2 regions of the Cellvibrio sp. BR genome follow, and region 2 is predicted to be linked to the other one. Evidence: predicted binding sites of a transcription regulator. Region 2 holds the regulator's gene; the other holds the start of a gene.

The links. Region 2 encodes PhoB, which activates phosphate uptake and scavenging genes when phosphate is short. Its sites were predicted from a motif close to TGTCATAAANNTGTAACA; they were not measured.
Region 1: a site for PhoB is predicted at 1,675-1,692, ahead of O59_RS04180 (TIGR00153 family protein). Genes of this name have one in related genera too.

Annotation. Positions count from the first base shown of each region.
Region 1 covers NZ_JH668200.1:1,011,514-1,016,230, reverse strand. The annotation lists gene O59_RS04185 (GspE/PulE family protein) at 1-1,469, opposite strand, end outside; gene O59_RS04180 (TIGR00153 family protein) at 1,758-2,435, shown strand; gene O59_RS04175 (inorganic phosphate transporter) at 2,459-3,733, shown strand; gene argE (acetylornithine deacetylase) at 3,866-4,717, shown strand, end outside.
Region 2 covers NZ_JH668200.1:394,588-399,304, reverse strand. The annotation lists gene O59_RS01645 (lytic polysaccharide monooxygenase) at 1-422, opposite strand, end outside; gene phoR (phosphate regulon sensor histidine kinase PhoR) at 752-2,035, opposite strand; gene phoB (phosphate regulon transcriptional regulator PhoB) at 2,183-2,881, opposite strand; gene ubiA (4-hydroxybenzoate octaprenyltransferase) at 3,012-3,878, opposite strand; gene O59_RS01625 (chorismate lyase) at 4,043-4,633, opposite strand.

The sequences.
Region 1 (4,717 bases), 620 kb from region 2:
TCCTGCCAATCCGACGCGCTGATACTGCCCTCCTCTTTGCAATGTGAGCAGAGCGTGCGCACCAAGCGCTGCGCCATTACCCCGAGCAAGGTGGCATTAATGAGGTAGGAAGGAATGCCCAAATCCAGCAAGCGCGCAACGGTTGAAGGCGCGTCGTTGGTATGTACGGTGGATAGCACCAAGTGGCCGGTAAGCGCGGCTTGCACTGCCATTTGGGCGGTTTCTAGGTCGCGGATCTCACCCACCATGATAATGTCCGGGTCTTGCCGCATCAGGCTGCGGATACCGGCGGCAAAATCCAGCCCGATTTTGTGGTGCACTTGCGTCTGGTTAAAACGCTCCTCCACCATTTCAATGGGGTCTTCAATAGTGCTGACATTCACCTCATCGGTGGCAACTTGTCGCAGCGATGAATAAAGGGTGGTGGTTTTACCGGAACCGGTGGGGCCGGTCACCAACAAGATGCCATTGGGGCGGGTAAGCATGGAGTACCAGCGCGCATAGTCATCGCCCACTAAACCCAAGTCGGTAAAACTGCGCAGCAGCACTTCCGGGTCAAAAATCCGCATCACCAGTTTTTCGCCAAAGGCGGTGGGCAAGGTGGACATACGCAATTCAATTTCACTGCCATCGCTGCGCCGGGTTTTGATGCGGCCGTCTTGCGGCTTGCGCTTTTCGGCAATATCCATGCGGGCCAACACCTTGAAGCGGCTGGTGACAGCGGTGGATACATTGGCGGGCAATTCGTAGACGTAATGCAAAACGCCATCGATACGGAAGCGGATGCGCCCTACTTCCCGGCGCGGCTCTATATGAATGTCACTGGCGCGCTGGTCATAAGCGTACTGCAACAGCCAGTCCACAATCTTGACGATATGCTGGTCATTGGCATCCGGATCGCTGGCTTTGCCCAGCTCCACCAGCTGCTCAAAGTTAGTAATCGCCGAGGCCGCCGTCGCTCCGCTGGCGCCGGAGACAGAGCGCGCCAAGGTGTAAAACTCCACCATAAAACGCTCGATGTCGGCGGGATTAGCCACCACGCGTTTCACCGTGCGGCGCGCCACATGCTCCACCTGTGGCTCCCAACCAGCCATAAAGGGTTGAGTACAGGCGATGATGACGTGATCCGACTCCACTTTGACGCACAAAATACCGTGGCGCTTGGCAAAGGCGTAACTGATCACCTCGGTACACTTGGCGACATCAATCTTCATCGGATCTATATGAAACAATGGCAGGCGCGCCTTGTTGGCTAACCACTCGGTGAGCGTATCGCCATCCAGAATCTTGCCCGGGCGCTGTAAATCTTCCAGATTTTGGGTGGCGACATAGGCCAGCGGGTGCATGATCGCCTGTTCGCGGCTGCGTGAGGCGCCGAGCAACATATTGGCATCCAGCTGCGACATGCGCCCATCAACGACCAGATCATTGATCAAGCCGCGCAAATCCAATACCCGATCCAGCACCATCGACGTTATTCCTGTAAATAAGAGAGCTGCGACTAAAAACCTGCACTGATTGTAGCGGCTCTGCCGACGCGAGTCTGCCCACAAGGCGACAGGCTGGCGTTTTGGTCAGCAACCACTAAGCTCAACACACCCGAAACCTAGACACCTATGCCTAACAACCCATACCAGCCACTAACAAAAGTTCAGCTAAAAAGCATCACAACTTTGTCATAAATAAGTAATAAAGCTGCGTGACCTTGGCGAGTGATGTTTTTATACTGCGCACACTTTCAACCCGAGGGGATAACCATGCCTTTTGCAAACTTGTCGAACCTGTTTGGCCGCTCGCCCATCAAGCCCATGCAAGAGCACATGGCGCTGGCTGTTAAAGCCGCCGCCGAACTCGTACCTTTTTTTGAAGCTGTCACCGGCAATGACTGGCCTCTCGCCAGCAGCATTCAGCAGCAAGTGGTGAAATTCGAAAACGATGCGGACGAAATCAAAAAGCACCTGCGCTTGCATCTGCCCAAAAGCCTGTTCCTGCCGGTACCACGCACCGACCTGCTCGAACTGCTAACTATGCAGGATCGCATTCCCAACCGCGCCAAAGACATCGCCGGTATCATCATGGGCCGTCGCATGACCATCCCCGAAAGCATGAAACCGCAGATGAATGAATTTGTGCGCGCCAGTGTTGCGGCAGCCGAGCAAGCGCTCACCGCCATCAACGAACTGGACGAGCTGCTCGAGACCGGTTTTAGCGGCCGCGAGCTGACCGTTGTCGAAAATATGATCAAGGAATTGGACATTCTTGAGGAGAAAGCCGACCAATTGGAAATTGGCGTGCGCACCTCACTCTTTGCCCTCGAAGCCCAGCTCCCCCCGGTAGATGTGATGTTCCTGTACAACATCATCGACTGGGTGGGTGATATCGCCAACCGCGCACACGATGTGGGCGGCCGTTTGCAACTGCTGCTGGCGCATTAATCCTTTACCTTGAGGAATTCAAGATGACTTTATTTGCTGAATACGGCCATGTGCTGTTTATTCTTGCCTGTGCTTTTGGCCTCTTTATGGCATGGGGCATAGGTGCCAACGATGTATCCAACGCAATGGGAACCTCGGTTGGCTCGCGTGCGCTTACCATGAAACAGGCCATTTTAATTGCCATGGTATTTGAGTTTGCCGGGGCCTACCTGGCTGGTGGTGAAGTGACAGAAACCATCCGTAGCGGGATTGTTGAACTGGACGTGATGACCGACCACCCGGATTTATTTGTCTTCGGCATGCTCGCCTCGCTGCTGGCAGCGGGTAGCTGGTTATTAATCGCCAGTATTTTGGGCTGGCCGGTATCCACCACCCACTCGATTGTCGGCGCCATCATTGGTTTTGCCGCCGTGGGCATTTCCGCCGATGCGGTGCAGTGGAGCAAGGTGTGGGGCATCGTCGGCAGCTGGGTAATTACCCCCGTTATTGCAGGCTTCCTCGCTTTCTGGATTTTCCGCTCAGTGCAATTCCTGATTCTGGACACAGAAGATCCGTTTTCCAATGCCAAACGCTACATACCCATTTACATGTTTGCGGTAGGTTTCTTTTTGTCGATGGTCACCATCCTCAAAGGCCTGAAATATGTACTTAGCTCACACAACCTTTCGTTTAGCTTTCTGGAAAGTACCTTTATAGCGGCGATTATCGGCCTCGTGGTAGCAGGCTTTGGGATGTACCTTCTCAGCCGCATTACCCAGGACAAGACAGCGGATAAAGACAACCGTTTCTCCAGTGTAGAGCGCGTGTTTGGGGTATTGATGATCTTCACTGCTTGTTCCATGGCATTTGCACACGGCTCCAACGATGTAGCCAACGCAGTGGGCCCTATGGCAGCGGTAATCAGTGTTGTTCAATCGGGTGAGGTGGGCGCCAAAGCCGCCGTCGCCCCATGGGTTCTGTTATTGGGTGGCGTTGGTATTGTTGTTGGCCTGGCAACCTATGGCTACAAGGTAATGCAAACCATTGGTAAAAAGATTACCGAACTCACCCCCAGCCGTGGTTTCGCCGCCGAAATGTCGGCAGCCGCCACCGTAGTCATTGCATCCGGCCTCGGCCTGCCCATTTCTACCACTCACACTCTGGTGGGTGCGGTGCTGGGGGTAGGTTTGGCGCGCGGGATAGGAGCATTAAATTTACGGGTCATAGGCGGTATCTTCGCCTCTTGGGTTATTACCTTACCCGCCGGAGCAGGCCTGTCGATTCTGTTTTTCTACTTCCTCAAAGGCGTGTTCAGTTAAGTCTCATTCCACCCAAAAAAACCCGAGCAGGGAAACCAGCTCGGGTTTTTTATTGCCTGGTGTTTTCCACAAGCTTGCATTTTCAGGCGCAATCATCGATAACACCCCGAATGTTTTTCTGCGAGCAGGATCATGACCGTCGACCTTAAACGCTATCAACATCGTCTGCACAGGCTTGTCGCCCTGCCTTCGGTGAGCTGCGCCATTGAACAGTGGGATATGTCCAATCAGGGCGTGATTGACCAACTTGCCAATGACTTTTCCGCACTGGGTTTTAATACCCGTATTATGCCGCTCACCCAAGCGGGTAAAGCTAATCTAATCGCAACGCTAGGCCAGGGCGATGGTGGCCTCGTCTTGGCAGGTCACAGCGATACAGTGCCCTACGATGCCAATCGCTGGCAAACTGATCCATTTCAGCTCACCGAGAAAGACGGCAAGCTTTATGGCCTTGGCGCCACCGATATGAAGGGATTTTTCCCGGTCATAATGGCTGCAGTAGAACCCTATCTTGCGCACCACTTCAAACACCCGCTTATTGTGCTAGCAACGGCGGATGAAGAGAGCAGCATGAATGGCGCCCGCGCATTGGCACAACAGGGGCTCGGTGGTCTCTCGCCCCGCTATGCCGTTATTGGCGAACCCACTAATCTCATCCCCATCCGCGCCCACAAGGGAATCATGATGGAAGCCGTGCGAGTGCGCGGCCAGAGCGGCCATTCATCAAACCCGGCGCTTGGCAACAACGCGCTGGAGGCGATGAATCAGGTAATGAACGAGCTGCTAAGCCTGCGGCAGGAGCTGCAAACCAAATATCGCAACCCCGCGTTTGCTGTGCAAACACCCACCTTGAATCTAGGTTGTATTCACGGTGGCGATGGCGCCAATCGCATTTGCGGTGAGTGCGAATTGCATTTTGATTTACGCCTGTTACCGGGCATGGATAACAACGAGCTGCGCGCCGCTATACAACAGCGTCTCGCC
Region 2 (4,717 bases):
AAATAGGTGGTTTTGTGCGCCGCGGTATTAGTCCACACAAAGTTCAGTGGACCAGCAGTCACGCTGGTGGCTGGCCAGTCGGTGCGGGCGAGGTCCATGCCAAACAGGTTGGCGCGGTTGGCGCTACACAGGCGGCCATCGGGAATAAAGAACTCATGGTTGTCGCGCACACCGCCCACCGCCACTTCTTGCGGGGTGTACAAGCCGCCGTTACCTGCTGCTTTGGCCGCGATACACGCGGGGTGACTGGGGTTTTCAATACCGTTTTCCTTACATTGAATCACCCGACTTTTGGGTGATGACACGTAGCCGTGGGCGCTGGCTTCGGTAACGGCAAACAAAGAACTGAGGCTGATGATTAAGGCTGATACGCCACAACTTTTCAGGTTGAGGCGTGAGTGCCATTTATTGATCTTGTTCACTCTGGATCTCCTGCTGGAAGTAAAAAAGGTATAACCGGTGCCACTTGAGCGGCGCGGTAATGTTCAGTGCATTCATATCCAACAACCGGGGTGCGGATATTTTGCAGCAGCAATGAGTCTAAAATGACAACGTTGTATTTGGCGAGTCCGACTTTCGGGTTGAGCGGTAGGAGTTTGCGTAGCGCGTTCGAGTTTTGGCAATAATTCGGATTAATTTCGCCAAAAAAGCCTTTGAATTACAGGGTGTGAAAAAATTGTGATGCTGGTCTCACCCTCAAAAGGATGAGACTCCGGTAGTAAATAAGCCTGATGTGCGAATGTCGGTGTAACTATTGCGGCAGTGCAAAAACACAAATAAACATACTGCCCTTGCCTAGTTCACTGGTAATTTTTAATTCGGCGTAATGGCGCATTAGCACGTGTTTCACAATCGCCAAACCCAAACCGGTGCCGCCGGTGCCGCTGTTGCGGCTGGCATCCACACGGTAAAAACGCTCGGTCAGGCGCGGAATATGTTGGGCATCAATGCCAGGGCCGTTATCGCTTACCGAAACATAAAAATGTTTCTCGTCCTGCCATAACAGCATGTTGATGCGCCCTTCGGGCTGGGTGTATTTAATGGCGTTAATTACCAGATTGGAAAAGGCGCTGTGCAATTCTTTTTCGTTGCCCTGCAACAATAGCGGGCGCGTGGTGTTGTTGCACACCAGCGTGAGCTGTTGGTTTTTATCCTTGCTTAATACTTCCGCTTCGCTTTTCACAATAGTGAGCAGCTGCTCAATATTAATGGGCTTGTAATTGTGACCCGCCTCAGTGGTTTCGAGTTTGGAAAGCACCAGTAAATCGTTAATCAGCAGCGACATACGCTTGGCTTGCTGCAACATTTGCTGCAGTGGTTTATTCCAGCTCGGGGTGGTGTTGTTATCGGCGAGGGTTTCCACATAGCCGTTTATCACCGTGAGCGGTGTGCGCAATTCGTGGGAGACGTTGGCGATAAAATCCTGACGCATTTTTTCCAAGTTGTGCAGTTGGGTCACATCACGCACCACAATCAATCGCTCCATTTTGCCAAACGGGGTGATTTGGAATTGCAGGTGTTTGGAGGGAAAACGCGGCGAGGGAATTTCCAGCGGCTCGCCGTAATTGCCCTCTTCAAAATAGGCGACAAATTTGGGGTGACGCACAAAATTGATGACCGATTGCCCCTGGTCTTTGGTATTCAACCCAAGCATGCGATGGGCGGCGGGGTTCCAGAAATCCAGATGGCCGCGCGCGTCCAGAATGACCAGCCCGTCTTTGAGTGCCGAGCTGATTTCCTGGATGCGTTTGATCACCGCTTGCAGGTTGTCTTTTTCAATGCGTTGATCGCGCTGCAGTTGGTAGATGTTGTCGAACACCTGCCCCCAGATGCCACTGGCCTCCGGCGGGTGTTCGCTCTCGCGTTTGAGCAGCCACTGGTTCAAGCGGCGCATCTGCCAGAGCATCCACACAATGTAAATGCCACAGCCGAGTAGCATCCACAGCGCGTAGTTGTCGCTGAAAAAACCAATCAGGCTGCAGGTGGCGAGAATAATCAGAATGCGCTGGAGTTCAGCGCTGAAACCTTTTAACAAGGGGGCCTCTCAGTTTCGATCCGTATTCGGCAGCGGGCAAGCCTGCGCGACACGCCGTGAACCCATCCATGGGGGCTAATCGTCGACATCCTGTCTCCGATTGTCGCTCAGGCTTGCCCGCTGCCGAATACTTGCAGCTTAGTGATATCAGGCTTCGATTCGTGTCGAAAAACGATAGCCGGTACCGCGTACGGTTTGGATCAGGTCTTCGTGACCGTCGATGGTCAGAGCTTTGCGCAGGCGGCGGATATGCACATCGACCGTGCGCTCCTCCACATACACATTGCCGCCCCAGACATGATCCAGCAATTGGCTGCGAGTATAGGCTCTTTCCTGGTGGGTGAGAAAAAACTCCAGCAGGCGATATTCAGTGGGGCCCATATCGACTGACTGATCGTGGATGGTGACGCGGTGGCTGGCGGGGTCCAAACACAGACCCTGTACGGTGATGGGGGCGGCGGAAATCTGTGGGTCGGCACGGCGCAATACTGCTTTCAAGCGGGCGACCAATTCACGCGGTGAAAAAGGTTTGGTGATGTAATCGTCGGCGCCAACTTCCAGCCCCTGGATTTTGTTGTCTTCCTCACCTTTGGCGGTGAGCATGATGATGGGAGTATTAGCGGTAACTTCGTCGCGCTTCAAGCGGCGCGCGAGTTCAATACCGCTGGTACCGGGCATCATCCAATCGAGCAGTATCAGGTCGGGTTTTTCGTCGATAATCAGGCCGTGGGCATCCTGCGCATTACTGGCTTCCAGCACTTGGTACTCGGCCATCTCCAGTGCCACACGCAACATATCGCGAATAGCGGATTCATCGTCGACGATAAGAATTTTGCGACCAGTCATAATCTTCTGCCTAATAAAACTACGGTAGGCTTCACGTTTCATGAAGCTATTGTTGCAGCTTATTTAATAAGCTCAGTGTTACATATTTATGACAAGTCAGAAAATTGTAGCTGCGTGCAGTCGCGTGGGCTTAGCGCCAGTAATAATCCATAGCTAAACCGGCAAATACCGCCACACCCACCCAGTTGTTATTTAAAAAGGCTTTGAAGCAGGCTTCGCGCGCGCGAAAGCGAATCAGCCATTGTTGATAGGCAAACAAACCACCCGCCACCGTCAAGCCCAGATAATAGAACAGCCCCAGCTCAAAGCGATTACCCACCAGAATCAGCGCATAGAGCGCCAGGATTTGCAGGATGCCGGTCATCAACCGATCCTGTTCGCCAAACAAGATGGCGGTGGATTTCACGCCGATTTTAAGGTCGTCCTCGCGATCCACCATGGCATAAAAGGTGTCATAAGCCACCGTCCAGAGCACCACGGCGAGGTAAATCAGCCAAATGTTTTCGTGTAGCGAACCGGCCTCGGCCGCATAGGCCATGGGGATTCCCCAGGCAAACGCGGCACCCAATACTACCTGCGGCAAGTGGGTGTGACGTTTCATAAAAGGGTAGCAGAAGGCGAGCAACAGACCGCCGACGGAGAGTTTGATGGTAAGCGGGTTGGTCATCAGCACCAAGGCAAAGGCGATCACGCATAGGCCAATGAATAAAAATATCGCCTCGCGACTGGAAACTGCGCCGGTGGCGAGTGGGCGATCTTTGGTGCGGGCTACGCTGCCGTCGATTTTGCGGTCGGCAAAGTCATTGATTACGCAGCCAGCCGCGCGCATCACAATCACACCCAGAGTAAAAATCACCAGATTTTTCACGCTGGGTATGCCTTTGGCTGCCAGCCACAGGCTCCAGAGGGTGGGCCAGAGCAGCAGCAATGTGCCTATGGGGCGATCCATGCGCATCAAGCGCCAGTAGAGCGGCAGTGTTTGCTGGAGTTTGCCCATAAACCCGCTAGTTCCGGCCTTTTTTGCCGCTGTTGTACGCGGTTTTGGCGTATCTGTAGTTGCCGTTTTTGGGCTGGCGGCTTTGGTGCCAGCTGCTTTTGCAGTGGCAGGTTTAGCGGAGCGGCGGGGCGTTTTAGGGGTTGTCATAAGCCGATATTCAAATGTTATTGATTATTGATCGATGGTTTATCCTGCAACAACTGAGCGCAGAGCGCGGGTAAAAACACCTCACTCACCAGCAGCGGTTTCCCATCCAATGCAAACACCGAGCGACGTCCCCAGAGTGAGTTCTGGCGGGCGATACTGGCGGGCACATAGCCATCATCGGCGCTAAAGGCGGCTACTGCAATGGGGCTGCGCCGCAAGTGCGGCTGACTAAACAAAAAGGCGCCGAGTGGACGATTGTGCTGTTTGCGTAGGTGGCGCAATTTACCGCTAAGGCTGTACAACGGCAGTACACTGCGCGCAAATACCCATGGCTGGTTGCGACCACACAGAATTACCTCGCGGATTAATGCGCGCGCTGGCCGCGGCATGGCGAGTGCTTGTTGTTCTTCACGGCTGGGGAGGGCGAGATATTGACGTAGAACCTCCAAGTGAAACTGGCCTTGGCTGAGCGCAATCAAACGGGCGGTGAGTGAGCCGCTATCATCCAGCCAAGCGCATAAGGCGCGCGGTGGACGGCTTTGGGGCGGCAGCTGTCGGCGTGGGCGCCAGCGGAAACTGCGGTGGGTGGAAGCTATCGCACTGGGCAAAACTATCTCCTCTGCCTGCTGTGAGCGGGCGCAGTTTATCAGCTTGATTCAGCGCGCGGTGGTGAAAAAGCGCCGTCAAGCCTG